One region of the Catellatospora sp. TT07R-123 genome, then DNA from elsewhere that is predicted to be linked to it. Evidence: riboswitches for the same ligand, from Rfam matches in the RefSeq annotation. Region 1 holds a riboswitch; each other region holds the start of a gene.
The links. Region 1 has a riboswitch for cobalamin ahead of Cs7R123_RS21760 (acyl-CoA thioesterase). Riboswitches for the same ligand answer to the same signal wherever they lie in the genome.
Positions count from the first base shown of each region.

Region 2: another riboswitch for cobalamin. It lies ahead of Cs7R123_RS14210 (ribonucleoside-diphosphate reductase subunit alpha); the one in region 1 lies ahead of Cs7R123_RS21760 (acyl-CoA thioesterase).
Region 3: another riboswitch for cobalamin. It lies ahead of Cs7R123_RS06520 (prenyltransferase/squalene oxidase repeat-containing protein); the one in region 1 lies ahead of Cs7R123_RS21760 (acyl-CoA thioesterase).

Region 1 covers NZ_BNEM01000002.1:316,843-327,085, reverse strand. The annotation lists gene Cs7R123_RS21810 (alpha/beta hydrolase) at 1-23, shown strand, start outside; gene Cs7R123_RS21805 (STAS domain-containing protein) at 177-500, shown strand; gene Cs7R123_RS21800 (ATP-binding protein) at 507-905, shown strand; gene Cs7R123_RS21795 (PP2C family protein-serine/threonine phosphatase) at 918-2,501, opposite strand; gene Cs7R123_RS21790 (hypothetical protein) at 2,735-3,160, shown strand; gene Cs7R123_RS21785 (dihydrofolate reductase family protein) at 3,280-3,822, shown strand; gene Cs7R123_RS21780 (MFS transporter) at 3,884-5,164, shown strand; gene Cs7R123_RS21775 (PepSY domain-containing protein) at 5,263-6,672, opposite strand; gene Cs7R123_RS21770 (DUF1775 domain-containing protein) at 6,847-7,527, opposite strand; gene Cs7R123_RS21765 (LysE family translocator) at 7,786-8,403, opposite strand; gene Cs7R123_RS21760 (acyl-CoA thioesterase) at 8,403-8,924, opposite strand; cobalamin riboswitch at 9,034-9,253, opposite strand; gene Cs7R123_RS21755 (hypothetical protein) at 9,396-10,243, shown strand, end outside.
Region 2 covers NZ_BNEM01000001.1:3,313,234-3,323,476, forward strand. The annotation lists gene Cs7R123_RS14190 (thymidylate kinase) at 80-694, opposite strand; gene Cs7R123_RS14195 (MHYT domain-containing protein) at 986-1,825, shown strand; gene Cs7R123_RS14200 (HD domain-containing protein) at 1,976-2,701, shown strand; gene Cs7R123_RS14205 (ribonucleotide-diphosphate reductase subunit beta) at 2,703-3,722, opposite strand; gene Cs7R123_RS14210 (ribonucleoside-diphosphate reductase subunit alpha) at 3,713-6,115, opposite strand; cobalamin riboswitch at 6,301-6,488, opposite strand; gene Cs7R123_RS14215 (rhodanese-like domain-containing protein) at 6,754-7,239, opposite strand; gene ftrA (transcriptional regulator FtrA) at 7,345-8,376, shown strand; gene Cs7R123_RS14225 (N-acetylmuramoyl-L-alanine amidase) at 8,543-9,616, shown strand; gene Cs7R123_RS14230 (BTAD domain-containing putative transcriptional regulator) at 9,766-10,243, opposite strand, start outside.
Region 3 covers NZ_BNEM01000001.1:1,553,489-1,563,731, reverse strand. The annotation lists gene Cs7R123_RS06565 (hypothetical protein) at 1-149, shown strand, start outside; gene Cs7R123_RS06560 (HAD family phosphatase) at 284-886, opposite strand; gene Cs7R123_RS06555 (hypothetical protein) at 883-2,310, opposite strand; gene Cs7R123_RS06550 (hypothetical protein) at 2,478-2,762, shown strand; gene Cs7R123_RS06545 (hypothetical protein) at 3,035-5,599, shown strand; gene Cs7R123_RS06540 (DUF3592 domain-containing protein) at 5,648-6,235, opposite strand; gene Cs7R123_RS06535 (hypothetical protein) at 6,297-6,566, opposite strand; gene Cs7R123_RS06530 (hypothetical protein) at 6,642-7,073, opposite strand; gene Cs7R123_RS06525 (peptidase) at 7,127-8,155, opposite strand; cobalamin riboswitch at 8,481-8,632, opposite strand; cobalamin riboswitch at 8,666-8,791, shown strand; gene Cs7R123_RS06520 (prenyltransferase/squalene oxidase repeat-containing protein) at 8,893-10,182, shown strand; gene Cs7R123_RS06515 (hypothetical protein) at 10,179-10,243, shown strand, end outside.

The DNA of each region.
Region 1 (10,243 bases):
TGCTCGACCGGCTGATCGACTGAGCGGGTGCTCCGCCCGGTACGGTGTCCGCCCGCGGCGCGTTCAGGTGAAGGTGAAAACCAGCCCTGAGAGGGGACATCTCGCCAAGCGCAGCGAGTACGGTGAGATGATGGCGACCGGTCCGTCGATCGTCGCCAGATGGGTGCTGTTGCGGTATGGGAGTGTTGACGGTGTCGACCGTCGAGATCGCGGACCACCTGGTCGTGCGGGTCGGCGGTGAATGCGACATGAGTGTCAGCGACGAGCTGGCCGTCGCGCTCACGGCGGCGACGGCATCGTCACCGCGGACGGAGGTGGATCTCGGTGCGCTCCGGTTCGTGGACTCCAGCGGACTCCACGTCCTGGTCATGGCCTATCACGCCGCCCAGTCGCGCCGGGCGGTGCTGTACGTGACGAACGCCGTCGGCATGGTCGCGACGGTGCTGGAGCTGACCGGGGTCGGCGCGCTCCTGGCCCCGCCGTCGCAGGACGCGCGGTGATCGGCGATGGGCCCCGCTGACGACGTCCGCTCCACGACCGGCGAAACGGTCTTCGCCGCGCCCGGCGACCTGGCCCGGGTCCGTGAATTCGTGCGGGATCAGGCTGCCGCGGCAGGGTTGACGATGAGGCGGGCTGAGTTGCTGGCGCTGGCCGTCAACGAGCTGATGGCGAACACGCTCGAACACACGGGCGGCACAGGCGTGGTGCGGGTGTGGACCGATACAGGCGCGGTGGTCTGCGAGGTCGAGGACCGGCAACCACGTGGCGCCCGGCGGACAGGGGCGCCGGTGATGCCGGTTGCGGAAGCGCCGCGCGGACGTGGTCTGGCGATCGTGGCGCAGGTGTGCGACGAGGTGTCGTTCGCGGCAGGCGGAACCGTGGTCCGCGTGCGGATGAGCCGCTGACGCGGCTGACGGTCAAAGCCGCACCTGGATGCTCAGCAGGCAGGTGTCGTCGAAGGGGCTGGCCGCGCCCAGCAGGGTCTCCAGATGCGTCAGTGGCCTGCCGTCGGGGTGAGCTGCGGCGGCGGTCATCGTGCGGGCGACCTCGCGCACGGTGTCGGCGGTGTCGCGCCCACGGCGTTCGACCAGACCGTCGGTATAGAACAGAAGCAGGTCACCGGGGTGGAGCCGGCACATGGTCTCCGGATAGTCGGCCGTGGCCGAGGCCCCGAGGAGCAGTCCGTCGACCCGGGCCAACGGCCGGGTGCGGCCTGCGTGATGACGCAGCGGCACCGGGTGGCCCGCCCGCGCCCAGCGCAGCGTGCGGTCAGCCGGCTGGTAGACGGCGATCACGGCGGTGCCGGTGGTGCCGAGCCGCAGGCAGAGCTGGTTGAGATGGGACAGCAGCCGTCCAGGTTCGCAGTCCTCGACGGCGGTCCAGCCGACCAGGGCGTAGCGCAGGTGAGCCATGGCCGTGGCGGCAGCCAGCCCGTGGCCGACGACGTCGCCGATCGCCAGGATGACCCGTCCGTCGGGCAGGGGCAGGGCGTGGTACCAGTCGCCCCCGACGCGAGCCTTGTCCTCGGCGGGCAGGTACTGGACCCACAGGTCGAGGTCGGCGAGGGTGAAGGGGCCGTCGGGCAGCGGCTGGATGATCTGCTGCAACTGCCCGGCGAGCCGCTGCTCGGCGACCATGGTCAGCTCACGTATCCGCAGCTCCTCCTGGAGTCTCTCGACGTCGGTGCGTGACGTCTCGCGCGCGGTGACGTCCTGCACCACGCCGTAGAGCTTCACAGGCTTGCCGGCGGCGTCGCGTGCGGTGTCGGCGAGCAGCCGCAGGTGCTTGACCCTGCCGCCGACCCGGACGCGGATAGTCAGGTCCGAGACCAGACCGCTGTCGAGCATCTGCCACGCGGTCTCCCGCAGCGGCTGGTCCTCGGCGACGATGTACGCGGCCTGCTCCGCGGTGCTCATCGGGCCCAGCGCCGGGTCGCGTTCGAAGATCCGGTACATGCCTGGCGACCAGCTGATCCGGCCGGTGAGCAGATCCGTCTCGCCCCAGCCGAGATTGCCGAGCAGCTCCGTCTGCTCCCGGCGGCGCTCCTGCTCGTCCAGCCGCCGCCACCACACCATCAGCCCGCCGCACACGCGGTGCACGGCCACATCGAACAGCGACGTGGCGACGACCCCGTCACCGTCGGCGTGGTACTGGAAGTCCGGTAGCTGCCGAGGCAGGCCGTCGGCGTACACCTGGTGGTAGAGGTCCCACAGCGGGCCGCTGACCATCCCGGGATACAGGGCGCCGATACGGTGGCCGAGCCGCTGCTCGCCGCCGCGTCCGGCGACGTCGTCCGCCTGCGCGCCGATCGCGGCGATCTCGAAGTCCGCCACCTCGTCCCCGTCGTCGAGGACCGGCAGCAGCCAGGTGCAACTGGCCGGAAGCCCCGACAGCAGCTCCCGCACCACGGGTCGCATCGACCGGCCGACGGTCAGCAGTTGCGCCTGCATCGGGCCGCCGGACGGTGTCTGGCGGTCACCGGCCGAAGTGTCGCCATCCACGGCCACTAGCGTAGACCGCCGACCGGCACGCCGATACGGGCTGCAGTGCCGTCAGGGCCGCCATGTGACGGCGTCGTCGACCGGCGACCTGTGCAACGTGGACGTCGCTGATGCCGATGTGGCGCAGCAGGCCCTGCGTGCGCAGGCCGACGTGTGTAATAATAGATGTTCTTCGATTGACTTCGAAGAGCGCCCGCTCGTCTTGACAGGCATCCTCACCCCCGGAGCCGCTCATGTACGCACGACTCGCAGCCCTGACCATTGCCCTGCTTACCGCCGTCGCCGCGACCCTGGCGGTGACCTCGCCGGCATACGCCGTCGCCGGGAGCGCCGCCTGCCACGTCCAGCCGGGCCCCAGCGGCTACACCAGCTCCTGTGGCACCGGCACCGCCGCGTTCACCTACGTCGTGACGTTCCAGGTCAGCGGCGCCGCACCGGGCACCAGCTTCACCTGGGGAGTGAGCGGAGCGAGCGCGAGCAGCTCCTACGGCTGCGGCAGCGCCGACTCGTACTGCACCAAGTACATCCCGTCCGTGCAGGGCGATCGAGTCCTGTCGGCGACGGTCGGCCTGAGCCTGGCCGGTCAGACGACCTACACCTACTCCGACGCCTTCATCCCGGCGACCTGCGAACTGGGCGGCTGGCCGGTCCTCTGCTGATCCTGCACCTCCGCGCCGGGGTCGGCCGACCCGCGAAACCCGGCCGACCCCGCCGTGCCTGCCCATGGCTGATTTGATGCGTATCGTCCGGTGTACCCCATCGCCGGTACTCTTGCAGGATGCGTCCCCTTCGGTACTCCATCAACATCACCCTGGACGGGTGCTGCGATCATCGCGCGATCCCGGCGGACGAAGACCTGCACCGCCACCACCTCCGGAACATCGACCAGGCCGATGCCCTCCTCTTCGGCCGGGTGACCTACGAGATGATGGAGGCGGCGTGGCGCCCGCCGGCGGGAGCGGACCCTGAGCAGGTGGAGCCCTTCGCCCACTCGATCGACGCGGCGAAGAAGTATGTCGTGTCGAGCACCCTGGACCAGGTCGACTGGAACGCCGAACTCGTGCGCGGGGACCTGGCCGGGGTCGTTCAGCAGCTCAAACGGGAGCCGGGCCACGGACTGCTCGTGGGCGGCGTCCAGCTCCCACTGGCGTTGGCGGAGCTGGGACTGATCGATGAGTACGAGCTCGTGGTGCATCCCCGGCTCGCGGGCCACGGGCCGACGCTGTTCGCGGGGCTGTCGAAGCACGTCGACCTGAAGCTGGTGAGCCGGTCGGAGCTCGGCTCGGGTGCGGTGGCGATGCGATACGAGCCGAGAGGGTAGCGCCTCACCGCTGCCGGAAACCGTTTGATCCAGCCAAGGCACGCTGGCACGCTGGCTTCCCGTGTCCGAAGCAGAAACAGCCGAGGAGACCGGCTCCGCGTTCGCTCGGCCGCTGCGCTCGGCCGCCTTCCGGTGGTTCTTCGCCGGTCGCTCGATCTCCATGGCCGGCAGTTTCATGTCGCCGGTCGCCCTGGCGTTCGGGGTCCTGGAGATCACCGGCAGCGCGGCCTGGCTGTCGGCGGTCACGGCCGCCGCAGTGGTCCCGATGGTCGCGATGATGCTCTTCGGCGGCGGCATCGCCGACCGCTACCGCCGCGACACCGTGCTGCGGCTGACCAGCCTCGGCGCGGGCGTCACCCAGGTCGGCGTCGCGGTCCTGCTGCTCACCCACCAGCACCCGGCGCTGCTGCTCCCACTGTCCGCCTGCAACGGCGTCTTCCAGGGGATAACCAGGCCCGCCCTGCGCGGCATCCTCTCGAACCTCGCCGTCGGGCACGGCCTCCAGCAGGCGAGTTCACTGCTGGCCGCCGCGGGCAACACCGCCCGGATCGCCGGCCCGACCGCCGCCGGTCTGCTGACCACCTCCGTCGGGGGCGGCTGGGCGATCGCCGCCGACGCGGCCTCGTTCCTGCTGGCAGCAGCCTGCTTCGGGCGGATGTCGCTGCCCGACCTGCCGCCACGCGCCGAGGACGGCCCGACGATGCTGCGGGACATGCGGGAGGGCTGGACGTACTTCAGGTCCCAGCCGTGGATCTGGGCGGTGACACTGGCCTTCGCCGTCTTCAACGCCACCAACATGGGCTTCTGGCAGATCCTCGGCCCCGTGATCGCCCACGACACGATCGGTGCCGAGGGCTGGGGCCTGGTGCTGAGCGCCCGCGGCATCGGTGCCCTGGCGGCCAGCGCGGTCCTGATGAAGCTGCCGCTGATGCGGCGGCCGATGGTCCCCGCCCTGTCCTCGATGGCGCTGGCGACCCTGCCGCTCATCCTGCTCGGCGCCGGGGCGGACCTCGGCTGGCTGTTCGGAGCGTCGCTGCTGGGCGGGGTGGTCGCCGAGTTCTTCACCGTCGTCTGGGAGACGGTCAACAACACCCACATCCCCGAGCGCCTGCTCTCCCGGGTCGGCGCCCATGACGAGTTCTGGTCCTCGGCGTCCTCCCCGCTCGGGCAGTTGTCCGCGCCGGCGCTGGCGGCGGCGTTCGGGACGGCGCCGATCGCCGTCACCGGCGCCGGGATCGCGGCCGCGGCGATGCTGCTGGCGGCCCAGGTGCCGTCGCTTCGCCGGATCGAGCTCGACCGGGATCCGGCGCGGACCGAGCAGGACGACAGCCCGGCCCGCTGACTCAGGTCCCGGGAGTGTCCGCATGCGGGAGCCCCTCGACCGGGTCGACCCGGCGGCTGAGCCGCATGCGGACCGTGGCCCGCTACTGCGACACCTGCTCAGCCGCCGATATCGGCGGCCGCAGGACGCAACCGGGCCACGGCACCGGCAGCCAGGTCGATGAGCAGGACCGCCACCAGGCTCAGACCCAGCAGCGGTATGGCGAACCCGACCGCCGCGGCAGCGGCGAGCACGGCCGGGTGCGGCGAACGCCAGGTGCCGCGCGACGGTGGCGCGCCGAGCTTCCAGCGCGCGCGGGTCGGGCGGCGGCGCCACCACATGCGGTATCCCCACCCGATGACCGCGATCAACCCGAGGGCCACGGCGGCGAGAACAAGCTGGTTGAGCAGGCCGAACAGGACGCCCATATGGGCCTGGACGCCGAAGGTGGTCAGCTTCGACAGCAGCGGCTGCTGATCCCAGGTGACGGTGTCCACGATCTGCCCGGTCAGCGGGTGGACCGCGATCCTGTCGCGGTGGACGGGCCAGGTGTTGTCGACCTGCCCGACAGTCCAGGCCTGGCCCTGCTCGGCCGAGGTGATCGTCAGCGGCCCGGTCAGTCCCGCCGAGGCGGCCGAGGCGGCGATGGCGTCGAAGTCCGCGGCGCCTCCTGCGGCGGCGCCGCCGTGGTGGCTGTGCTCGTCCGAGGGCGGGGCGGCACGGTCGAGGCTGAGGTTCAGGGCGACGGCGTCGGAGTTGAGAGCGCTGCGCAGCCAGCCGAAGTTGGCTCCGGCGTACTGGGACCAGGTCAGGCCGGTCGCGGACAGGAACAGCAGCATGACGGCCGCCCAGAGGCCGGTGGTGGCGTGCCAGGAGCGGGTGCGGCGTACGCCCGCCCTGGCGGTGGTGTCGGGTAGCAGCAGGCGGCGGGCGGTGCGGCGGGCGTGGTGGTGTCGCCACCACAGGATCAGCCCGCCCAGGACCAGGACCCATAGCCACGAGGCGGCCAGTTCTGAGTAGACGCGCCCGGTTTCGCCGAGGTTGAGGTTGGAGTGCATCTGGTCCAGCCACGTCGTGGCCGGCGTGGACCCGAACCAGGTGGTCAGGATGCCGCGCACCTGACCCGTGTACGGGTCGACGTAGGCCGTCCGCTGCTTGCCGCCCAGCTCCGGCAGCGCGAACTCGACCTTCGTGGTGGCGTCGGCGGCCGCGGCGGGGTGCACGGCGACGAGGGTGCCGCCCGGGACCGCGGCCTGGGCGGCGGCGACCTGCTGCGACAGCCGGACGGTGGTGCTGCCGACGGCGTCGACGTGCAGCTGGTCGTGGTAGGCGATCTCGTCGACCTGCGGGCTGAACGCGTATGCCAGGCCGGTGAGGGCCAGCGCGAGCAGAAACGGGGCGACGAGGATTCCGGCATAGAAGTGCAGGCGCCGCAGCAGCGGACCCAGACCGGTCTGCAGCGTGCTGCGGGGCTGGCCGGCGGAAGCCTCATCGGGTATGGCCGGTGCGGCGGTGACGACGGTGGACATGGAGTGCTCCTGGGAGGCGGGACCGAGCAGTCGCCCGGACAGTTGCCACCTAGTCGTCACGAAGTGCGTGGAAGTTCCTGAACGTTGTGGGAGGTCTGATTCGACGTCCTGCCGGCATCCGGGCGTGCCAGGCGGCGGCCCCGCATCGGACCGCCGCTCGCGGGCATCGCTCTCTCAGGACGCGGTGCCCGAACGTCCGCGCCGGACCAGCCACACGGCTGCTCCCGCGACCAGCAGGGCCACGACGACGGCTGTGGCGATCCAGCCCGTGTTCGACGGGGAGGCGCTGTCGGCGGCGGCACTGGCCGAGACCTGCGGGCTGGCGGCCGCAGAGCCCGTCGGCGCGAGCGCCGACGCGCTCGGCACTGCCGACGGACTGGCGGCTGCGGGCTTGAGGCTGACGAACGGGGCCGGGTTGCTGTCGGAGGCCGCGCCGATCCAGCGGTCGACGTCGCCGTTGCCGTAGGTGACCAGTGTCTTGAACACCAGCACCGTCGCGGCCGCGGGCAACTGTGCGAGCGTCACGGTGAACGCGGCGTCGGTCCCGGTCCTCAGCGCCGGACCCGCCACGGTGAATCCGTCGCCGGTGGGCTTCAGTGCCCAGCCCGCAGGGCCGGACGCCAGGGTGACCTCGGCCGGGGTGATGCCTTCGGGCAGCACCATCTGGACACTCTTGATACCGGCAGCGTCGCTTTCCGCCTCGGCGTTGACCTTCAGGGTCGCGTTCGTCGCACCGGCCTGGGCCGGTTTCAGCTCGATCTCGGTATGCGCGGAGGCGGGCAACGCCATGACCGCCACCGCCACGGCTCCCGCGGCGGCTACCACGGCGACCCGGCCCAGAACCCGACCAAGCATGACGTTCCTCTTCTCACCAGATCGGCAGACCGGCCCACCGACGTTCGGTAGTCGTCGCGTCAGGCGCTCCAGTTCCCGGCGACGCGACCCGTTTTTCATAGACGCTGGCCTATCTGGAGGACGATTTTCCAAGATCTGTCTTCTAGATAGGCCAGCGTCTATTGAAAACCGGGGCGGACAGCGCGGGACTGCGAGCCGGACAGGGGCTCGGCAGGGTCAGCGGGTGCGCACCGGCCCCGGGGCACCGCCGACCGCGGTTCAGCTCAGCGCGAGCTTGACCCCCAGCCCGATGAACACCGCCGCACAGCCGCGCTGCATGCGTCGCTGCCACGTGTCGAGGCGCCCCGCGAGCCGTCCGGCGCCCGCACCGAGGCTGACGTCGACGATCAGCTGGACGGCGATGAACAGACCGCCCAGGGTGATCAGCTGGGTGGTGAGGTGCCCCCGGCCCGGGTCGGCGAACTGGGGCAGGAATGCGAGGCTGAACAGGATCATCTTCGGGTTCAGCAGGTTGGTGACCATGCCGCGGCCGAACGCGGCGGGCAGTCCGGGTCGTTTCAGCTGCGGGCCGCCGCCGGTGCCGTGGGTACGCAGCAGCGCGTGCAGACCGAGCGCGATCAGGTACGCGGCGCCGAGGTAGCGGATGGCGCCGAACACGACCGGCGAGTCCGCGATCAGCCCGGCCAGACCTGCCACGACCGCCGCGACGTGGACGGCCTCACCTGCGGCGACCCCGCAGGCCGCGGCGATGCCGGCACGCGAGCCGTAGCGGGCGCCGTTGGCGATGACGAACATCATGTCAGGGCCGGGAGTGAGCATCAGCAGGCTGATCGCCGCCAGGTAGCCGGCAATGACGTGCAGGGGCAGGTGTCCCATCACAGCCCGCCCGGGTGCGCGCCCAGCGCCCGTCGCAGGGCCAGCCGATGTTCCCGGCGGATCTGCGCGAGTTCGTACCGGCGCTGGTCCTCGGTGGTCTGGGGTATCAGCGGCGGGACCGGCCGCGGCTGGCCGAGTTCGTCGACGGCGACCATGACCAGGTGGGCGGTGGCCACCGGGGTCGCTGGCACGGACCGGTCCCAGCGGTCGGCGGTGACGGTGACGGCGACTTCCATCGAGGAGCGTCCGGCCCAGGTGATCCGGGCATGGACGTGGACGACGTCGCCGACGCGTACGGCCTCCAGGAACGCGGTCTCGTCGATGGCGGCGGTGACCGCCGGTCCGTCGGAGTGGCGGGCGGCCACGACTCCCGCCACGGAGTCGACGAGGTTGAGAATCCGTCCGCCGTGGACGGTACCCATCAGGTTGGTGTGATGCTGGTCCATGATCTGCGACAGGGTCAGCTCGGAGACGGCCGGGGATCGCCCGGCAAGCGTCGGCGATGATGCGGTGGTCGGCACTCGTGCGTCCTTCCCTCGAAAGCACACCGCTCGACCACACTGATGTCCGGGCGCAGGGCAGCACACCACCCCGCTCCTGACCCACCCGCGAGGCCGGCGGCAGCGCACACGGCGTGTGCGCGGCGCGGGCAGGTCTTCGGACTCGCGGACCCGACCGGATGTCTCCGGTCACCTACTGGCCGTCGCTTCCCAGGCCGCAGCCCAGTGCTCTGTTGACGGCGGTCGTTCCCGCTCACCGCTGCGGGGCAGCCCCGGATTCCCACCGGGTTCCCTCTTACGACACCTGCCGCACGTATCCCGGCAGGTGAACCAGCGCCGGCCCGAGCATAGCCACCAGCTGAGGACGAACCCCAGCCCCGGCGCGGTGGCATCGCTCACGCAGAGCTCCCCGGCCGTGCCAGGAAGGCCGCCCGCCGCCACCCGGCGCCTGACGGGCCGGCGATCCTGGACCGCCTTCGCTACCTTGTGCCGATGCGCCCTTCCGGCCCCCGTCTGTACACCCTGCTCGCGCTGTGGCTGGTGCCGCTGTTCGTGGTGCGGACGGTCTGGCACCTCGCGGCCGACGACCAGCTGCGGGTGGTGAACGCGACCCTGGTGTTCGGCGGGGACGACGCGATCCTGACCTGCCTCACCGCCGTCTGGTGGACCTGGGCCGTCCTGGCCGCGGTCGCCGTCCTGGGATGCCGCCCCGATCCGCTGCGACAGGCCTGGCGGGCACTGCCGGTGGCGGTGACAGCCCTGGTGGGCAGTGTGCTGTCGTTCGCCGCGGGCTTCCTCGCCCTCGGCACGGCGATTCCCGGCGGTGCCGTCGCCGTCGGAGTGGTCGCCGCGATCGTGCTCGTCGTGCTCATCCCCGTCGTCGCCCGCCTGTCGGTCGCCGGTGTCGTCGCCGTCACGACCGACGACCGCGGTCTGTCCGCGTTCTCCGGCGCCTCCCGGCTGGTCCGCGGACGTGCCCTGCCAACGGCTGCGATGGTGGCGTTCGGCGTGGTCGCACCCGCGTTCGCGGCGGCGTGGGCAGCCGAGGCGACCCGGCCGTCGACCTTCGGGCTCGGGACCCTGCACTGGCTCGCGACAGACCTCGCCTTCGTCGGCGTCGCCGCCATACAGGCAGGGGCGCTGCACGCGGCTTACCGCAACCGCCTGCCCGCGCCCGACGCCGCTGACGCTGCCGCGCCGGGCTGGGCCACCGCGTCGCGGCGCCTGGTGACCGCCGCAGGCGGCCTACTCGCACTGTCCACGCTGCTCGCGGCGGGTTCGGTCCGGGCGCACCGGTTGCCGGAGGTCTCGACGCTCACGGGCCCGGACCTCACCGCACG
Region 2 (10,243 bases), on a different contig from region 1:
CGCTTGGTGAGAGGTGGATACCCGCGCTAAGACGCTTTATCCCTCTTCCGGGATCCCTCGCCGGAGTCAGTGGGCGGAGTCAGTGGGCGGGGCGGAGCGTCGGCCAGGCGGCCGTCCAGATGGCGGCCGCGACGTCGTCGGGATGTCCGGCTCCGGACACCGGCACCGCATCAACCGTCATGTCCTTGTACGCGCTGTATGTGGCGTCCAGGTATGACATGTCCTCATGGTCGCTGGCCCGGCGCTCGATCCGGTCGTACGCCTGGGACGGGCCGACGTCGAGGAAGATCAGCCGGTCCGGGGCCGGGAAGACCGAGTACATCGCGCGGACGGCGCGCTCCAGCCGGGCGCCGCCGCCGTGCACCCGCAGGCTGACCAGCTGGCAAGGGGTGTAGCGGTCCATCACCGCGACCCGGCCGGTGATCCGCGCCACCAGCAGCGAGCGGGCGATGGCCAGCCAGCGCAGCAGCGACTCGACGAACAGCAGCCCGGGGCGGCCCAGCATCGTGGCCGCGTCGCGGCTGCCGAAGCGCTGCGCCACCCGGCCCAGGAAGCGGCGGCCGCCGGCGTTGCGGCCGTACCGAGCGGGCAGGCCGGCCGCGCACAGCGCCGCCGCCAGCCGGACCGCCTGGGTCGTCTTGCCCGACCCGTCGATTCCCACCAGCGCGATCACCCACGCCCCATGCCCTGCCACGCCCCGACGCTAACCACCCGCCGCCACCCGCCCACCCGTCCGGAGCGCCGTCGGGCGCCGTCGGGCGCTGCCGGGCGCCGTCGGGTCGGGGCAAACGTGCAGTTTCGGGGAAAGTGCTCGAAAGGCAGGCGCGATTCGTGCAGTTTCCCCGAAAGTGCACGAATCCCGACCGGCGGAGCGCGCGGCAAGCGCCAGCTTGGTGATCCACAGTGCAATTGCGCACACGCTGTGCGACCAGTGCAGGTCGGCCCATGGCGCAATGGTGACCCCCATCACCACGGAGGCGCCGACATGAGTGAAGTGCATCATTTCGCGTACGGCTATTTCAACCCGATCGCCGCGTTCGCGCTCGCGTTCCTGGGCTCCCTGCTGGGCCTGGTCTGCACCGCCCGCGCCCGGCACGCGCGCTCGGCCGGGCGGCGGGCCCGCTGGCTGATGCTGGCCTCGCTGGCCATCGGCGGCACCGGCATCTGGCTGATGCACTTCATGGCCATGATCGGCTTCGACGTGCCGGACAGCCCGGTGCGCTACGACCCGGTGATCACCTTCATCAGCCTGGCGCTGGCCGTGCTCACCGTCGGCGTGGGCCTGTTCATCGCCGCCCAGGGCGAGGTCTCGGCGGTCCGGATCGTCGCCGGGGGCGGGTTCACCGGCCTGGGCGTGGTCGCGATGCACTACACCGGCATGGCCGGGATGCGCGTGGCCGGGAGCATCTCGTACGACCCCGGCCTGGTCGGCGCGTCCGTGGCGATCGCCGTCGTCGCCGCGACGGTCGCGCTGTGGTTCGCCGTGGCCGTGCGCAGGCTGTCCTCCATCGCGGGCGCCGCCGGGGTGATGGCGGTGGCGGTGTGCGGCATGCACTACACCGCCATGGCCGCGGTCCGGGTCGAGCTCGGCGGCGACGGCCGCGTGCCCGGGATCAGCCCGTTCACGCTGATCGTGCCGATCGTGCTGCTGGCCGCGCTCGGCCTGGTCGGCACCCTGTTCAGCGCGCTTCAGGCGATGACCCAGGAGGAGTTCGAGGGCGAGCCCGCCCGCCCCCGCCACCGGATGCCGCTGGCCTCGGTCGTGCCCGCCCAGCGCGCCGCCGACCAGGCCGCGCTGCACCGCGCCGCCCGGGTCGGCCGCTGAGCCGCTCCCGGCCCGCCGGCCCCCCGTCATCCCCCCGTCATCCCCAGCTGTCATCCCCAGCCGTCGTTCACAAGCGTCGCTCACAGCCGTCGGCCACGGTCCGGAAAGGAGGCACAGCGGAGGTCGCGTTGATCGGATATAAACACCGGCATGGAGGCGACGACACCGGCATACCTGTTGACGATGCCATTGCACGCGATCACCGAGGTGCTCGGCGAGCAGGGCCTGCGGGACCGGTTCGCGCTGGAGATACACCGGCTGCCCGAGGACGACCAGGCGGTGCTGGCGGACGCGATGGAGCTGACGTCGCGGCTGCACGAGGGGCAGCGCCGGGTGCGCGAGCCGTACCTGAACCACGTGCTCCGGGTGGCGATCCGGATCATCTGCTACTACCACGTCACCGATCGGGACGTGCTGGTCGCGGCGCTGCTGCACGACGCGGTCGAGGACCAGCCGTGGCGGCTGGCCGGCGTGCCGGACCGGGAGGGCCCGGCGCCGCACGACGTCGCCCTGGCCGAGGTCGAGCGGCGCTACGGCGCCCGGGTGGCGCGGCTGGTCGACGCGGTCACCAACCCGGTCTACACGCCCGACCGCGACCACGACGAGCAGTACCGCGAGCACGTCGTCGAGGCGCTGGACGCCGAACCGTGGGCCCGGGTGATCAAGGTGTCCGACTTCACCGACAACGGCGTGGGCATCGTGCACACCACCGGCCCGAAGGTGATGCGGGCCGCGGTGAAGTACTCGCCGCTGGTGCCGCTGCTGCGCGAGCTGGTGGCCCGCCCGGACACGCCGCTGCCCGGCGAGGTCAAGACGCACATCTTCCGTCAGTTCGACCTCGCCGAGCAGCGCTTCCGGGCGATTCTCGGGGAGTGAGCTAGAAGTCCTCGTCCAGGCTCACGCTGCCGCCGACGGCCACCTGGTAGGCGGTGACCCGGCGCTCGAAGAAGTTGGCCAGCTCCTGCACGTCCTGCAGGGCCATGAACGGGAACGGGTTGCCCGAGCCGAACCGGGCGGGCAGCCCCAGCCGGGCCAGCCGCTGGTCGGCGACGTACTGGAGGTACTCCCGCATGTCGGCCAGCGTCATGCCCGGCAGCCCGGCCCCGCACAGGTCCTCGGCGAACGCGAGCTCCGCCTCGACCGCCTCCTCCATCATCTTCACGACCGCCTTGCCCAGCTGCTCGTCGAACAGCCCCGGCTCCTCGGCCCGGACCGTGTCGACGACGGCGAAGGCGAAGTCCATGTGCATCGACTCGTCGCGGAACACCCAGTTGGTGCCCGCGGCCAGCCCGTCGAGCAGGCCGCGCGAGCGCAGCCAGTACACGTACGCGAAGGCGCCGTAGAAGAACAGGCCCTCGATGCAGGCGGCGAAGCAGATCAGGTTGAGCAGGAACCGGCGCCGCTCGTCGGCGGTGGTCAGCTCCGGCAGGTCGAACACCGAGTCGATCCAGTCGAAGCAGAACCGCGCCTTGCGCGCGATGGACGGGATGTTCTCCACCGCGTCGAACGCCTCGGCCCGCGCCGCGTCGTCGGGCAGGTACGTGTCCAGCAGGGTCAGGTAGAACTGGACGTGCACCGCCTCCTCGAACAGCTGGCGGCTCAGGTAGAGCCGGGCCTCCGGGGCGTTGATGTGGCGGTACAGGTTCAGCACCAGGTTGTTGGCGACGATGGTGTCCCCGGTGGCGAAGAACGCGACCAGGCGGTTGACCAGGTGCCGCTCCCCCTCGGACAGCCCCGCCAGGTCGGGCAGGTCGCCCGACAGGTCGACCTCCTCGACGGTCCACGTGTTGCGGATGGCGGCGCGGTAGCGCTCGTAGAAGTCGGGGTAGCGCATCGGCCGCAGGGTCAGGTCCAGGCCCGGGTGCAGCAGCATCTTCGGTTCGGCGGTCACTGGCATGCCTCGCAGATCTCCGGGTTCTCCAGGTTGAACTCGATCAGCCCCGTGGCCGCCCGCAGCGGCTGCGCGGGCGCGACGGCGACCGGCGCCGGGCCGGCCGGGGCGGCCGGGGCGGCTGCCCGCGTGGTGGTCTTGGCGATCGAGGTCGCCGGGCGGGAGCGCAGGTAGTAGGTGGTCTTCAGGCCCTTGCGCCAGGCGTAGGCGTACATCGAGGAGAGCTTGCCGATCTGGGGCGCGGCCATGAACAGGTTCAGCGACTGCGACTGGTCGATGTACGGCGCGCGGGCGGCGGCCAGGTCGATCAGGGCGCGCTGCGGCAGCTCCCACGCGGTGCGGAAGCGGGAACGCAGCTCCGCCGGAATCTGGTCGATCTCGGCGATGGAGCCCTCGGCCGACAGGATGCGCTCACGCAGCGCCTCGGTCCACAGGCCCCGTGCCTTCAGCTCGTCCACCAGGTAGCGGTTGACCTGGAGGAACTCGCCGGACAGGGTCTCGCGCTTGAACACGTTGGCCACCGGCGGCTCGATGCACTCGGCGCAGCCGGCGATCGAGGCGATGGTGGCGGTCGGCGCGATCGCGATGAGCAGCGAGTTGCGCAGCCCGGTGCGGGCGATCTTCTCCCGCAGCGCCGCCCACTCGTGCGGGCGGGTGTGCTCGGCGTCGGCCCAGTGGTCGGGGTGCAGCACCCCGCGCGCGGCGCGGGTGTCGGCGTAGGTCGGGTGCGCGCCGAGCGACGCGGCCAGGTCGGCGCTGGTGTCGTACGCCGCGAGCGCGATCTCCTCGGCGATGCGGGTGGACAGGGCCAGCGCCTCGGGCGAGTCGAAGTCCAGACCGAGGGTGAAGAAGACGTCGGCCAGGCCCATCACGCCCAGCCCGATCGGCCGCCAGCGGCTGTTGGCCCCGGCCGCCTGCCCGGTCGGGTAGTAGGACAGGTCGATGGTGCGGTCGAGCACCCGCACCGCGACGGTGACCGTGTCGCGCAGCCCGGCCCAGTCGACCCCGGCCGGGCCGCAGTGGGCGGCCAGGTTGATCGAGCCGAGGTTGCACACCGCGGTCTCGTCGTCGCTGGTCACCTCAAGGATCTCGGTGCACAGGTTGGACAGGTGCACGGTGTTGCCGGGCACGGCGGTCTGGTTGCAGGTGCGGTTGGCGGCGTCCTTGAACGTCATCCAGCCGTTGCCGGTCTGGGCCAGGGTGCGCATCATCCGGCCGTACAGGTCGCGGGCGGGCAGCGTACGCACGGCCAGGCCGGCCGCCTCGGCCGCCCGGTAGGCGGCGTCGAACTCGTCGCCCCACAGGTCGACCAGCTGCGGCACGTCCTTGGGGTCGAACAGCGACCAGCTCGCGTCCGCCTCGACCCGGCGCATGAACTCGTCGGGCACCCAGTTGGCCAGGTGCAGGTTGTGGGTGCGGCGGCTCTCGTCGCCGGTGGAGTCGCGCAGCTGGAGGAAGTCGTCGAGGTCGGCGTGCCAGGTCTCCAGGTAGACGCAGGCCGCGCCCTTGCGGCGGCCGCCCTGGTTGACCGCGGCGACGCTGGCGTCCAGCGTGCGCAGCCACGGCACGATGCCGTTGGACAGGCCGTTGGTGCCGCGGATCAGCGAGCCCCGGGACCGGATCCGCGACCACGCCACCCCGATGCCCCCGGCGTACTTGGACAGCCGGGCGATCTGCGCGTAGCGCTCGTAGATCGACTCCAGCTCGTCGCGGGGCGAGTCGAGCAGGAAGCAGCTGCTCAGCTGGGGTCGGCGGGCCCCGGCGTTGAACAGCGTGGGCGAGCTGGGCAGGTAGGCCAGGCGGCTGAGGATGGCGTACAGCCGGGCGACCTCGGCGACGCTGCCGGGCAGGCGCAGCCCGGCGGTGCTCGCGGTGCCGACCTCGCCCATCAGGCCGCACGCCACGCGCAGCAGGAAGTGCTGCGGAGTCTCCAGCACGCGCCGGGTGACCGGGTGGCGCAGCAGGTAGCGGTCGTAGACGGTGCGCAGGCCGAAGTATTCGAAGCGGTCGTCGGCGGCCGGGTCGATCAGCGCCGCCAGCTCGCCGGAGTGGACCGACACGAACGCGGCGAGGTCGTCGGCGAGCAGGCCCGCCTCGTGCCCGGCGCGCACCGCGTCGGCGAAGTCACGTACGCCCTGGGTGGCGGCCTCCTCGGCGACGTGCACCGCGAGCAGGCGCGCGGCCAGCCTGCTGTACGCCGGTTCCCGCACCACCAGCGCCGCGGCGGTCTCGATGGCACGCAGCCGCAGGTCGGCCTCGGTGGCGCCCGGCCACACGCCCGCGACGACGGGGGCGAGCACCGTGCCGGGGTCGACGTCGGGCAGGCCCTCAGCCGCCGCGCCGAGCTGCTGTGCGAGTCTGTCCGCCGGTCCGGCGTCCCAGGTCGTGCCGGTCTGCATACCCGCGACGGGCGTTCCGGCCGTGATCGTGCTGGTCAACGCGTGCGCTACCCCTCATCGTGCGAGAGACGGCACGCCGGAGCGCGACGGCACCCCGTTCCGGGCGCGCGCGATCCACCGTGGACCGTCCCGCGCGGCCCGGTGTGTACGGCGCGCACGGGTCAGGTCCGCGCGCGCACGCTGGCAGGTCTTCGGACTCGTGGGCACGGCCGGTCGACACGGCTTCGCGGGCCGTGTTCGTCCGGCTGACCTAATCCGCCGCTTCCCGGGCCGGGTGGCCCAGTGCTGCTCCACGAGGTCGCGTCCTCGCGGGGCGGGTTCGTTCCCACTCACCGCTGCGGGGCAGTCCCGGAGTCGCACCGGGTTCCCTGTTGTCACGGCAGCCTCGCGGAGGCCCGGCATGGCCGGACCGCCGCGAGGATGGCTGCCGCGATGGCCCCACCCGACCCGGCCTGCGACGATCGCGCACTGCGCCCGTCACTGTGCCGGAGGGGTGGACCAGCGATGCCATCACACTACATCTAGTGGGTGGGCGGCGAAAGCGACCCCAGATGAAGCGCGGCGTGTCGTCGATGGACCGCAACCGGCGGTGTCTATACATGAACGCGGGAGCCGCGCTGGGCGGCCTGAGCGGCCGGTCAGCAGGCGCAGGCGGCACCGCTGGCCGGGGCGGTGAGCGGGTCGACGTCGTTGTGCCGCACGCCCAGCAGGGTCTGCGTCGGGAAGCCCTCGCGGACCCAGTACTCGTAGCCGCCGATCATCTCCTTGACCGGGTGGCCCAGGCGGGCGAAGGCGAGCGCGGCGCGGGTCGAGCCGTTGCACCCCGGTCCCCAGCAGTAGGTGACGACGACCTGGTCAGGGCCGATCAGCTCGGCGGCGCGGGCCGCGATCCGGGCGGTCGGCAGGTGCACCGCACCCGGGATGTGACCCTGCTCCCACGCCTCCAGCGATCGCGTGTCGACCACCGTGATCCCGGGCACCCCGGCCGCCAGGTCGGCGTGCACGTCGGAGACGTCGGTCTCGAAGGCGAGCTTCGCGGCGAAATGGGCGATAGCCAGCTCCGCGGTGGCCGGCGGGGTCGACAGGACGGCGGCGGTGGGCGACGTGGACAGGCTGGCGGACATCGCGTTTCTCCTGGTGGTCGGTGGTCCGGCTGGGCAAGACCATCCTGCGGGCGTACGCGGTGCGGAAGAAGTGGCGGCAACGCCGCCCTTCGCTAAGATCCCGCCATGCCCCTCGCCGCGCCCATCGCCGCGCCCATCGCCGCGCCCTCCGCCCCGCCCGTGGCCGTCCGGCTGGAGACCCGCCCGCGCCACCGCGTCGCCGTGCTGGCGTTCGCCGGGATGGCGCCGTTCGAGCTGGGCTGCGTGGTCGAGGTGTTCGGGCTGGACCGCCCCGAACTCGCCGCACCCTGGTACGACCTGGCCGTCTGCGCCGAGACGCCCGAGCCGCTGCCCGCCGTCGGCGGGTTCACCATCACCGCCGCGCACGGGCTGGACGTGCTGGCCGCCGCCGACACCGTGATCGTGCCCGGGGTCGCCGACGTCAGGGCGCCCGTGTCGGCCGCACTCGTCGCCGCGCTGCGGACGGCCGCGGACCGGGGCGCCCGAATCGTGTCGATCTGCTCGGGCGCGTTCGCGCTGGCCGCGGCCGGGCTGCTGGACGGGCGGGCCGCGACCACGCACTGGCGCTACGCGGCCCTGCTGCGCGAGCGCCACCCGCTGGTCGAGGTCACCCCCGACGTGCTGTACGTCGACAGCGGCCAGGTCGTCACCAGCGCGGGCAGCGCCGCCGGGCTGGACCTGTGCCTGCACCTGGTACGCCGCGACCACGGCGCGCAGACCGCCAACAGCGTGGCCCGGCGCCTGGTGCTGCCCCCGCACCGCGACGGCGGGCAGGCGCAGTTCATCAAGTCGCCGGTCCGCGAACTGCCCGGCGACGACGGCGTGGCCCAGGCGATGTCCTGGGCCCTGGCGCACCTGGACCAGCCGCTGTCGGTCGACGCGCTGGCCGCGCGGGCGCACATGTCACCGCGCACATTCCTGCGGCACTTCGCCCGGCAGACCGGCACCAGCCCGATCCGCTGGCTGATCGAGCAGCGGATCGCGGCGAGCCTGCCGCTGCTGGAGGCTGCGGACAGCCCGGTCGAGGCGGTGGCGGCGGCGGTGGGCTTCGACAGCCCGGTCACGTTCCGGCACCATTTCGGACGGTGCATGCGCACCTCGCCCTCGGCCTACCGGCGCACGTTCCGCGCCAGGTAGCTTTTGGTAAGCCCGGTGCCGCCCCCGTAAAACGGCACCGGACCCGCCTTCATCGACACGCGCTGAGGCCCCTCGATGGTTGCCGTCTTGCGCGAAATTCCAGCAGTTGGTAGAAAAGTTTCGCTGCGCGGGTTCATCCACTCATCCCTCACTGTGGAGTGAACCCATGTCCCCACTGTCCCGACGCGACATGTTCCGCGGCGCCGTGCTGCTCGGCACCGGTGCCGCCCTCGGCGGGCTCGAACTGAGCATCGCCGGACCGGCCGCCGCGGCCGTCGCCGCGCCGACCATCGCCGGTTGCGCCACCTGGGGCGCCCGCAACCCGTCCTCGACCCTGTCGCAGATCGCCACCGACGCCAACAAGATCATCATTCACCACACGGCGACGGCGAACTCCACCGACTACACGCAGGCCCACGCGTTCTCGCTGGCCAGGTCCATTCAGAACTACCACATGGACAGCAACGGCTGGTCCGACACCGGCCAGCATTTCACGGTCAGCCGGGGCGGCTTCATCACCGAGGGCCGCCACTACAGCCTGTCCCACCTGACCAGCGGCAACGGCATGGTCGTCGGCGCACACTGCCCCGGCCAGAACGACCAGGCCATCGGCATCGAGAACGAGGGCACGTACACCTCGGCCACCCCGCCCACCACCCAGTTCAACAAGCTCGTCGACCTCTGCGCCTACATCTGCGACCAGTACGGCATCGCGCCCACCAAGATCTACGGGCACCGCGACTTCGTCTCCACCAGCTGCCCCGGCGACGCCTTCTACGCCCAGCTGCCCGCGCTGCGCTCGGCCGTGGCCGCCAAGCTGTCCGGCGGCACCGCCTGGTCGGCCATCGTGGACAACAGCTCGGCCGGCTTCAGCGCCTCGACCGCGTGGGGCACGTCCACCTACTCCACCCAGCGCTACGGCGCCGACTACCGGTATGCCGCCCCGGTCGCCGCCAGCGACCCCGCGTACTACTCGGCCACCCTGCCCAGCGCCGGGAACTACAAGATCGAGACGTGGTACCCCGGCGACCCCGGCTACAACGCGGCCACCCCGTTCGTGGTGTTCAGCTCGGCCGGCAGCCAGACCGTGACGGTGAACCAGACCACCGGCGGCGGCGCGTGGCGCAGCCTCGGCACGTTCGCGTTCGCGGCCGGGGCGCAGCAGGTGGTGGGCGTGAGCCGGTGGACCTCCGGCACCCAGTACGTCATCGCCGACGCCGTCCGCATCACCAAGGCCTGACCCCGCCACCGCCTCCCCCATCCCCACTCCCCCCGCCGCCGCGCACGGTTTTCCATAGACGTTGGCCTATTACATCGACTGGACCGAGATCACCTTCGTCGTAATAGGCCAACGTCTATGACAAAACGGGGTGGCCCGGCCGGGGCGGGTCAGGAGAGGTCGACGGTGGCGCGCAGGCGGCGGGCCTCGGCCAGGTACGCGTCGGACAGGCCCTGGCGGCCGTCGCCGCGGTGCAGCTCGCCGAGGCGGTGCGCGGTCTTGGCCTGGGCGCGCCGGTCCCCGATCCGCTCGAAGATCTCCAGCGCGGTGGTGAGCCGCTCCACCGCCACCTCCGGCGCCTCCAGCCCGGCCAGGTCGGTCAGGCAGTACGCGGCGCAGTGGCTGTCGCCGAGCCCGGCGAACCGGTCCAGCGCCGCGGTCAGCGACTCCCGCGCCTCGGCCAGCTCCCCGCGGTGCAGCCGGGTCAGCCCCAGCTGACGGGTGAGCAGCGCGGTGCGGTGCTCGTCGCCGATCTCCTCGGCCACCTTCAGCCCGATCGTGAAGTGGTGCTGGGCCATGTCCAGCTCGCCCCGGGCCAGGCACACCATGCCCAGCGCCCCCTCGGCGTACGCCTCGCCGTGGCGCTGC
Region 3 (10,243 bases), on a different contig from region 1:
AGGTGTACGTCTACTGCCAGAAGGCGGGCGAGACCATCGGCGGCAACCCCTACTGGGTCTACGCCTACGCCAACGGGATGTACGGCTGGCTGGCCGGCTACTACACGGACAACGCGACCAACTGGATCGACGGCGTGCCGACCTGCTGACGGCGATCGCTGCGCGACCGGGGCCGACAGACCTCGGGGGTCTAGATCTTGTGCACTTTCCGTTGCCCCGGCGACAGAAAGTGCACAAGATCTGGACGGCCCCCGGTACGCGGACGCGCGGACGCGCGGCTCCGCTACTCGCCGTAGACCCTCCGTAGTTCGGTCAGGGTGGCGGGAGTGCTGGTGTGGTGCCACACCGCCATGCCGCCGGCCCGCGCGGGCTCCAGGTAGGCGGCGATGTCGTCGATGAACAGACACGCCTCGGGCGGCTCGGCGAGCCGGTCCAGCACGAGATCGAAGATCTCCGGGTCCGGCTTGCGCATCCCGACCTGGTCCGAGACGACCACCACATCGGCCCGCTCGTGCAGCCGCCACGGGGCGTACGGGTCGAAGTGCCCGGTGCCCCAGGAGTTCGACAGGATCCCGATCTTCACTCCGGTAGCCCGGATCCGGGCCACGGCCGCGAGCATCTGCTCGTCGGGCCGCAGCTCAGCCGCCATGCGAGCCAGCAGGCCCGGCGCGGGCACGCCGAGCCGGGCCGACACCTCCCGCTCGAACCGCGCCTGCCCGATGCCGCCGCGTTCGAGCGCGCGCAGCAGTTCGACCCCCTCGGCGTCCCTGGTCACCAGGTCCACCAGGGCGTCGTCGGCCAGTCCCTCCCGGCGCGCGAAACCGCGCAGCGCCTCCCAGAGGTCGCTGGTCAGGACGCCGCCGAAGTCGAGCACCAGCGCGGTCACGACAGCGCGCCCCGGGCGTCGGCGGCGACGGTGACGACATCGCGCCACAGGCTCTTGGCGGTCGGGGAGCCGGTGTCCGCCGCACGGCTCGACAGGGCGCGCAGCCGTCGGAGGTTGCCGGTGTGCTGCACCCGGGACACCAGGTCGAGCGCGGCCGAGGCGTCCGCGCAGGCGCCGTCGACCTCGTCGGCGCCGAGCCTGGCCTCCGCCCGGTCGATCAGCGCGGTGCAGCGGTGCCGCTGCATCGACGGGTCGAGCCGGGCGATGGCCAGGTCCAGCACCGGTTCGGCCTCGCGGTGGCGGCCGAGCCGGACCATGTCGCCGCCCTCGTACGCGGCCAGCTTGCCCAGGTTGAACACGCCGATGCCCAGCGACGCCGTCTCCGTCGGCTCGGCGGTGAGGGCCGTGCGCGACATCTCCAGCAGGGCGCGGCATGCCGAGAGGCGGCCGAGGGAGGCCGCGCGCTCGGAGGCGACGGCGGCGACCCAGCCGCGGGTCTCGTCGCTGGCGCCGCGCCGGGCCACCTCGCAGGCGTACTCCGCGAGGTCGAGGCCGGTTCGGTGGTCGCCGGAGCAGTAGGCCACGCCGAACGAGCGGCCGCCCAGGATGATCGCCTGGAGCTCCGCGTTGCCGGCGGCCTTGGCGGCCTCCCAGGCGAGGTCGACGTAGCGCCAGCCGTTCGCCTGGTCGCCCCGGTCCAGCAGGTAGAGCACGCCGATCAGCGCCGCCATCTCACCCATCACGGTGAGCAGCGAGGTGCGGACGGGTTCCGGTTGCAGGGCCGGGTCCACCGCGCCGGTCAGCCTCAGCTGCGCGTGTGCCGCTCCGAGCAGTTCCTCGGCCGGCATGTCCTGGTAGCTGCGGCGGTAGGCGGCGGCGACCGCGGACAGGTCGGCCACGCGCGCGGGGTCCACCCTGCCCGAGCGCCGCGCGGGTGACACCGAGCGGAGGACGCCCGAAAGGTCGTCGACCGGCCCCACCGCGGAGATCGCCGCGGCCGCGGTGACGAAGGTACGTCGGTACATGCTGCTCCCCGGCAGGTCCGCCGCGACGGACGGTGAGTAGTCACGGGCGAAACCGAGCTGGACCGGGCCGGTCTGGAACAGCCGGCACAGCAGGTCGCGGTAGTCGGCTCCGGCCCGGCCACCGGCCTCCCACTCCTTCCAGGACCGCTCATGCAGCCCCCGAGGACCGAGGCCGTGCCCGCGGCACAGCGCATGGACCTCGCGTACCCCCTGGGCGACCGTCCACCGGTGGGCGAGACGGAACGCCTTGAGCGGCCGGTGTCCGCAATGGTCGATGATCGCGGCCGCTACCGCCGCCAGGAGCCCGGCGGGCGGTGGGTCCGGCGCGCCGTGCGCCCGGAGCAGCTCGGCACGGATCGAGAACGCGCACTCGGCTTGATGGGTGCCGATGCCGGCCATCTGCCGCTCCCGGGGTGCGATCCTCGAACCCGACGCCTTCAACGCTAGTGGATGCGGCGCGTACGCGGTCGGTGTGAGCTTGTCTCCCTTCGGGTGAGCTTTGCTCTCACTGTCGGGCCCAGCGCGGCTCGCCCACGATGAACGGTGGTGGTGAAGAAGGCGATGTGATGGACGAGTGGAGCGGAATCCGCGCAGGTCTCGATGATCCTCCGATCGCCCCGCCCGAGGGGTGCATCGACCCGTACCTGTGGCAGTTGGCCAGGCAGCTGCTCAGCGACCACAGCCGGACCCCGTCCGGCGAGTGCGTCACGTGCCCCGGCTGGAAGCCGTGTCCCGGCCTCGCTCTGGCCAGGGACGGGCTGGCCACCGCGCTGGGGCAGTCGGTGCGCAACTCCGCCTACTGGATCGCGTACGCGCAACTGCACCGGCCCCCGGTCTCCCACGCGAGGTGAGGAAGTCCTCGGCGGTCCGGCCGCCTTCGTGCTGGCCGGGGTCACCGCACTGGTGGCAGCCGTTCTTCTGCGCGCCCGTCTCGTGCCGGAGCCGCAACCGCGTCCATGACCGGCCGCCGACCGTGCCGGCGAGGTCGGGCCCGTCCATCGCCGCGCAGTCGGACTGCCTCCCGGTGATCGTCGGCAAGCCGACTCCGCAGCGATGGACGTGATTCATGCGCGCTCCGTACGCTGTGCCCGCCCGAGGATCGTCCTCGATGGAGGGACCTGCGATGCGGTGGCTCACGATGACGGCGCGCGGGTTCACCGCCGCCCTGCTGTTCGGCTCGGCCATGCTGGCCACGGCCGCCCCGGCGCACGCCTCCGACGGCGGCCTGACGGTCGCGGTACGCGCCACCGATCCGCTAGCCCCGGTCGTCACCCTGACCAACGGCGGCATCGAGCCGTGCCAGGTCGCCGCGACCGAGCTCGGCACGCTGACGATCACCGCGCTGGCCCAGAGCGGTCAGGCTGCGGCCCCGATCGTGTTCAGCCCGGGGTTCGACGAGCCGCTGGCGACAGCCATCAGGCAGCAGTTGCGGACGCTGGAACCCGGCCAGTCCGTCGAGCTGAGACCGGCGGTCGTGCCGCTCGGGCCGACCGGCCACGCGCTGGAGAACATCGCCTACACCGGGCCGGTCGCGCCCACCGGGCTGCTGTACCCGGTCCGCGCCGGTGTCCCGCTGGAGCTCGCCGTCACCTACGCGATCCCGATCCCCGTCGGATCCGGACCGCCGCCGTGCGTCGTCACCGGTGCCGCCGTGATCGCCGCCCCGGCCGCTCAGCCGCAGGCGGCGGGCACGCGCGGCCGGCTGCTGTGGGCCGCCGTCGCCGTCGGGGCGCTGCTGCTGCTCATCCTGGTCGTCTGGCTGCTACGCCGCCGCCGCCGGGGCGCGGCCGCCGCCACGCTGATCGTCCTCGCCGTGCTGTCCGCGCCGGGCTGGTCGCAGCAGCCGGCCGAGGCGGTGGTCGTCATCCGCGACCCGTCGATCCAGGCGGCGTACGACGGCTGCATCGGTGTGCTCCAGCAGCCCGGACATGACCCGGCCGGGATCCTGCCGACGGTTCTCGGGGACGGCGTGACCGTGACCATCTTCCCGACGAGCGGCAGCAACCACGAGGGCGGCAGCAGCACGTCCGAGATGTACATCTTCTGGAACCCCGACGACCGCCACACCTACGAGGGCGCGGGCGGCAGCGCCGACCCGTGCACCACGCTCTACCACGAGCTGTTCCACGCGTGGGAGGACAGCCAGGGCGAGCACGGCATCCAGGACCTGCACGAGTGCATCACCCCGTCGGGCAAGCACACCGGGATCGGCATCAACGAGGTGCACGCCACGCAGGCGCAGAACCTGCTGCGCCGTGCGCTCGGCATGCCCCCGCGCAACTACTACGGCGACCACATCCTGCCGCCCGAGTGCCGCCCGTCGCAGCCGACCGACCCGGTGTGCAGCTCGGATGGTGAGTGCCCCGCCTCGACGGGCGAGCCGCACGTGCTCACGCTGGGCGGGCGCCGCTACGACTTCCAGGCGGCGGGGGAGTTCACCGCGCTGCAGGATCCGGCGGGCGGGTTCACGGTGCAGGTCCGGCAGCAGCCGTACCGCGACTCGAAGCATCTGGCCGTGAACACGGCGGTGGCGATGGACGTGGCCGGGGACAGGGTCGAGGTGCAGCTGACCCCGGCCGATGTCGCGGTGCTGGTCGGCGGGGTGCCGCGCCCGGACCCCATGACCGGGCTGGACCACGGCGGGCAGGTGCGGATCGGGCAGGGCGACGGCGGCCCGGTCGTCTCGGTGACCTGGCCGGACGGCTCCACGGTGTACGTCTCCGCCGTCGCCGGCGTCGGCCTCGACGTGTCGGTCGACCCGGTGCCCGCGCACGCCGCGTCGGTGGGCCTGTTCGCGAAGGAGCTGCGGGTACGCGACGGAGCGGCGCTGCCCGACGGCGAGCCGCCGTACGAGGCGCTCTACCCCGCCTTCGCCGACAGCTGGCGGGTCACCGACGCGACCTCGCTGTTCACCTACCCCGAGGGCCGGAGCACGGCCGGCTACACCGACCGGGCGTTCCCGCAGCGGGAGTCCGGCCCCGAACCCGACCCCGCCGCGGCGCAGGCGATCTGCGCCGGTGCCGGGGTCACCGCCCCGGCCGCGCTGGCCGACTGCGTGTACGACGTCAGCCACACCGGCCACCCGGCCTTCGCCCTGTCGGCGCGGGCCGGGCAGGCGTTCGCGGCGGGCCCGCGGCCGGGCGGCACCGTGCTGCTGCCCGCCACCGCCGACGTGTACCTGGGCGGCTCGGCCGCGGTGCCGTCGCTGCCGGGCGGGGCGGGCACCCGTCCGCTGGTGCTGCCGGTCTCCGGTGGCAAGGTGGCGACGTTCCCGCTGGTCACGGGTGCGCTCGGCCCGGCGGGCGGGGAGCCCGCCGACGGCCCCGACGGCGGCACGCAGTACCCGGACACCGAGATCACAGGCCTGAACGGGATCTCCGGCATCGTGCACCACAACCGGACGCTGTTCCTGGTCGGGGTGTTCCTGCCGGCCGGGGCCGCAGGCCAGAGCCCGCCCGCGGTCGACGTGACCGGGCAGGGCGAGCTGGCCGAGCTGCGGCCGGGCCTGGGCGAGCTGTTCGCGATCGGCGACGGGCGCACCGGCACCGGCACGTTGCAGCGGTTCGTCGCCCCGGCGGGCGCCGGTGTGCTGGTCGTCGGGTTCGCCGACGCGTCGTCGTTCCACGGCGAGCCGGGCTTCTACGCCGACAACACCGGCTCGCTGGCGGTGCGGACCGAGATCGGATGAGGCGGACGTGACCGCCGGGCCACCGGTCTGGCGGTCACCCGGTGCCCGCTACTTGCAGGAGACCTGCTGGCCGTCGATGGTGCACTGCTGGAAGTCGCCGAACGGGTCGTTGCCGAACGGGCCGTTGTCGAAGTCCGTCGAGTTGCCCATGTCGTTGCGGAAGTCGTCGAACTCCCGCTGCGCCGAGCAGGCGAACGTGGCCATCAGCACGAGCACGACCACGCCGATGACACCGACGACGATACCGGCCACACCGCCGGAGCCCCGGCCCTGGCCCGAGGTGATCTCGATCTGCTCGGGCCGGTCGGGGTGCACCCGCAGCGGCACGGTGGAGCCCACGATGAACGAGCGGTTGCTGGCGGCCGGGCCGACCGCGGTGACCTCGGTGCCGTCCTGCGCCCGGTAGCGGACGACCGGCCGGAACGTGATGCTGGTGCGGTGGTGCCCGTCGTGGTGGTGCGAGTGCGACTCCATCTGGTTGTCCACCACGGTGCCGGTGGTCACCCGGCCCACCTCGCGCAGCTCCTGCGAACGGGCCACCTTCCGGCTGCCCTGGATCGCGCCCCAGACGACGACCCCGCCGATGACCAGCAGCACCACGAAGAACAGTGCGAAGAACGGCCCCGTGAATTCCATGACCGCGTACGGTAGCGGAGGCCCGCAACAGCCGCTGGCCCGTTGCGTGACCAGCGCCGGATCACGGATCGGTGTCCCTGGCGGCACGGATGCGGCAGACCGGGCAGGTCCCCGTGTCGGCGCAGGTGCAGGGCTCGGCGGCCAGGGCGGTGTCGACGGCGGTCAGGGCCGCGCGGGCGGTGCCCAGTGCGTGGCTGACCTGCCGTACGCGGGCCAGGGCGGCGCCGACCTGGCGGCGGGACGCGTCGAGGCGCTCGTACTCCTCGGGGCTGAGCAGGATGAACTCTTCGCCGTCCACAGTGGCGCGGCGCGGGGGCGGTGCTTTGGGCATACCCACTCGTGGTTTCCGCTCATGGGGTGGTCGGCGGCGCGGGACGCCGCCGACCACCCGCCGGTCAGGGTGCGGTCAGGGTGCGGTGATGGACGGTGCCGCGCCCGCGCCGAAGGCCCAGCCCTCGACGGTGCCCGGCGCCGGGTTGTAGCTGCTGGCGCCCGACGAGCTGTACGTCCAGGCGGCGCCGTGGGTGCTGGCGTGCCAGTACGACCAGTACGCCGTCGCGGGCGGCGTGTTCACGCACGCCTGCTGCGCGGCGGTCGGGAGCCCGTTGATGCGGCAGACGAACGCCAGGCCCCAGCGCTGCGTGCCGGCGACGGTGAACCCGCCGCCGGTCAGCGCGGTCAGGCCGCTGGTCGGGTCGCCGGGCGCGCACGCGGTGACGACGCCGCCGCCCAGCGAGGCGAAGTCGACGACGACGGTGACGCCGGTGCTGCCGGAGCAGGCGGCCGCGTGCGCGGCGGGAGCCTGCACCAGCACGGCGCCGGTGGACAGGGTGAGCATGCTGAGCAGGGCGGTCAGCGCCCGGCCGAGACGGCGGTTCATGACGGGTCCTTTCACGGGCAGGCGAGGGTGGGGGCGGCCGGGCTGGAACCCGCCGCGTCGAGGTCGGCGTAGCCGCGGCCGGTCAGGCCGAGCACGGCCTGCGCGGTCGCGCGCGGGGCGGTCGCCGGGTCGAAGGCCCCGGCCGTGTACGCGATCGCGCCCCGGTCGGCGGCCGCACCGGCGCAGCCGACCTGGAGCCCGCGCAGGAACGTGCGGGCCTTGGCCGCCGCCAGCAGGCGGCCGCTGGACTGCAGCGCCTGGGCGGCCAGACCGGTGCTGTTGGCGTTGGCGACCCCGGCCGAGGCGAAACCGCCGTCGGCCTGCTGCTGGGCGACCAGCCAGGTCAGGCCGCCGTACGCGTGGACGTGGTCGCCCGCGGCCCGCAGCGCCTGCACCGCCAGCGCGGTCGCGTCGACGTCGCCGGTGCAGACCGGCTGCTCCAGGTAGAGCGGGAAGCTGCCGTCGGCGCAGGCGGTCCCGGCCAGGTACGACACCGCCGAGGCGGGTGCGCCCGCGGCCGTGCGGTCCAGCGCGATGACGGCCAGTGACTGGGTGAACGAGTTGCTGAAGTCGCCCCAGGCAGACCGGTCGCTGAACCGGCCCGAGGTCGCCTGGAGGCCGCGCAGCCGCGTGACCAGGTCGACGCCGCCGAACGCGGCCGGATCGGCGCCGGTGACCTCGGCGGCCAGCGCGAGCTTGGCGGTGGCCCCGGCGTACGCCTCGGTGCCGTCGCCGATGTACCCGGTGAGCGTGCCCGGCTCGGCCAGCCACGACAGGGCGGCGTCGCGGTAGCTGCCGCCGGTCTTCGAGGCGGCGAACGCGAACACCGCGTCGATGGTCAGGCCCTGGTCGGCGTAGGCGACGCCGTCGAACACGACCTCGAAGCGCTCGCCGTCGACGAGCTGGCGGGCCAGCCAGCCCGCCGCCGCGTCGGCCCGGTTCAGGGTCGGGGCGGCGGCGGCCGGAGCGGTGGCGACCAGGGCGAGAGCGGCGGTGGCGGCGGTGAGCACGGCTAGCCGCCGCACGATGGTGCGGATCATGGGTGTGCCTTTCCGGCCCGCGGCGGCATGCCGGGGCCAGTGTCGAAAGTGGAGTCAGGCGCCGTGGGTCATGCCGCCGGCCGGGGCCGGCTGATTGCCTTCGTATCGCTGCCGGCGGCCCGTGGCGGCCGGCGGTACAAGCCTGGCACCGGGCCAGGAGGGCGAGGGCGATCGCGAGGCCCGCGCCGGCCCGGCGCACGCGGCGGCCGGGACGTGAAAGGGGGACATGGCACTCCTTCTGGGCGCCATGGGAGCGGCGTGCCTCGCCCGGTCTTCGCCAGACCTGGAGCGAGGCGGCCGGGCCCAAGACGCGTGGACGGTATCCGCAGGGTGGAGCGTCACCGGCAGGTGTTCGGGCTCCGGACGTGATGGTGGTCGCGTCCATACCGTTGCGCGTCAGCCCCGGGCTCACACCGGGTTCCCCTACGCGATGACGACCTCACGCTAAGCCATGCCCCCGGTTTCGCGCGAGTTGCGTACGTGACACCGCCCCCGCGTTGACGCTTGCAGACCACATGTGGTCGGATGGCTGCGTTCCAGCACCTCAGGGGAAGCCGGTCGAATCCCGGCACTGGCCCGCAGCCGTAGGTCCTTTTTGGACGAGTCGGATTACCTGGCTGGAACGCAGCAAACCACCAGCGTCGTCGTGGTCCACGGCGCGGAGCCTGAGCACCCGGGGCAGCGTTTCCGCGGGCGGTCGGTGTCCGCGCCAGCGCCGCTCACCCCCGGGAGCCCTCATGCCCGTCATCCGCCGCCGCGCGGCCGCCGCCCTGCTCGCCGCCGTCGCCGCGTTCGCCGTCGCGGCCCCCGCCGCCGCCCGCCCGCTCGCGCAGGCCCCGGCGGAGTCCGGCCCCGACCTGGCCAAAGGTGTGGCATACCTGGTCGCCCCGGCCAATCTCCAGGACGGCCGCTACTACGAGTCGTTTCCCGGGTTCCCCGACTTCGGCCTGAGCATCGACGGGGCGTTCGCGCTGGCCGCGACCGGGTCCGACGACGCGCGGCTGCGCGCGGTCACCGAGTTCATCCGCACCGGCGGGGTCGTCGGCGACGGCGGGTTCACCGTCGACGCCTGGCTCGGCATCGGCACCGAGTTCGCCTCCGGCGGCGCCATCGGCAAGGTCGCCGTGCTGGCGCAGGTCACCGGGTACGACCCGGGCGCCTTCGGCGGTCACGACCTGATCGCCGCCCTCAAGGACGTGACCTGCGCGAAGACCGACGAGGCCGCCGGCTGCGCCGGACCCGGCAACTACGCCTGGGCCACCTCGACGTTCGGGCAGGTCCTCGGCGTGGTCGCGCAGTTGCGCGCCGGGCGGGCCGCCGACGCGGCGAGCCCGGTCACGTTCCTGCTCGGCCTCCAGCGCGCCGACGGATCGTTCCCGAGCCTGATCCCGGCGACCGACCAGGACCGCGACGTCGACAGCACCGCGATGGCCGCGATGGCCCTGGTCCTGGCGGGCGGCCACGACTCGGCGGTGGACGCGGCCCTGGCCTGGATCGCCGGGCAGCAGAAGGCGCACGGCGGCTTCCCGGGCGCGGCCGGTGACTCGACCAACTCCACCGCGCTGGCGGTGCAGGGCCTGTCGCTGCGCGCCGACACGTACGCCGCGCAGCTCGGCAAGGCACGCGCCTTCCTGGCCCAGCAGCAGAACAGCGACGGCGGATTCGACGTCGCACTGGGCACCGACGGCTCGGACCTGCGCTCCTCGACGCAGGCGGTCAGCGGCGCGACCGGGATCTCGTTCGGCACGCTGCTGCGCGACGTCCACACGCCCGCCGCCTCGCCCTCGCCGTCCGCCGCGTCGCCGTCGCCGTCGCGTGCCGGCAGCTCGCCGTCGCCGTCCGCGGGCTCGCCGACCCCGTCGCGGACCGGCGGCTCGCCGTCGGCGTCGCCGACCGGTGCCGGGGGAGGGCTGCCGGTCACCGGCCTGCCGCTGACGGCGATCGTCGCGGTCGCGCTGGTGCTGATCGTGGCCGGGATGGCGCTGCTCATCGGCCTGCGGCGCCGGACCGAGGGCGGCGGCCGGTGAACCGGCGCGGCTCGGTCGCGGCGCTGGTGCTGCTCGCGGCGGTGATGCTCGCGCCCGGCGC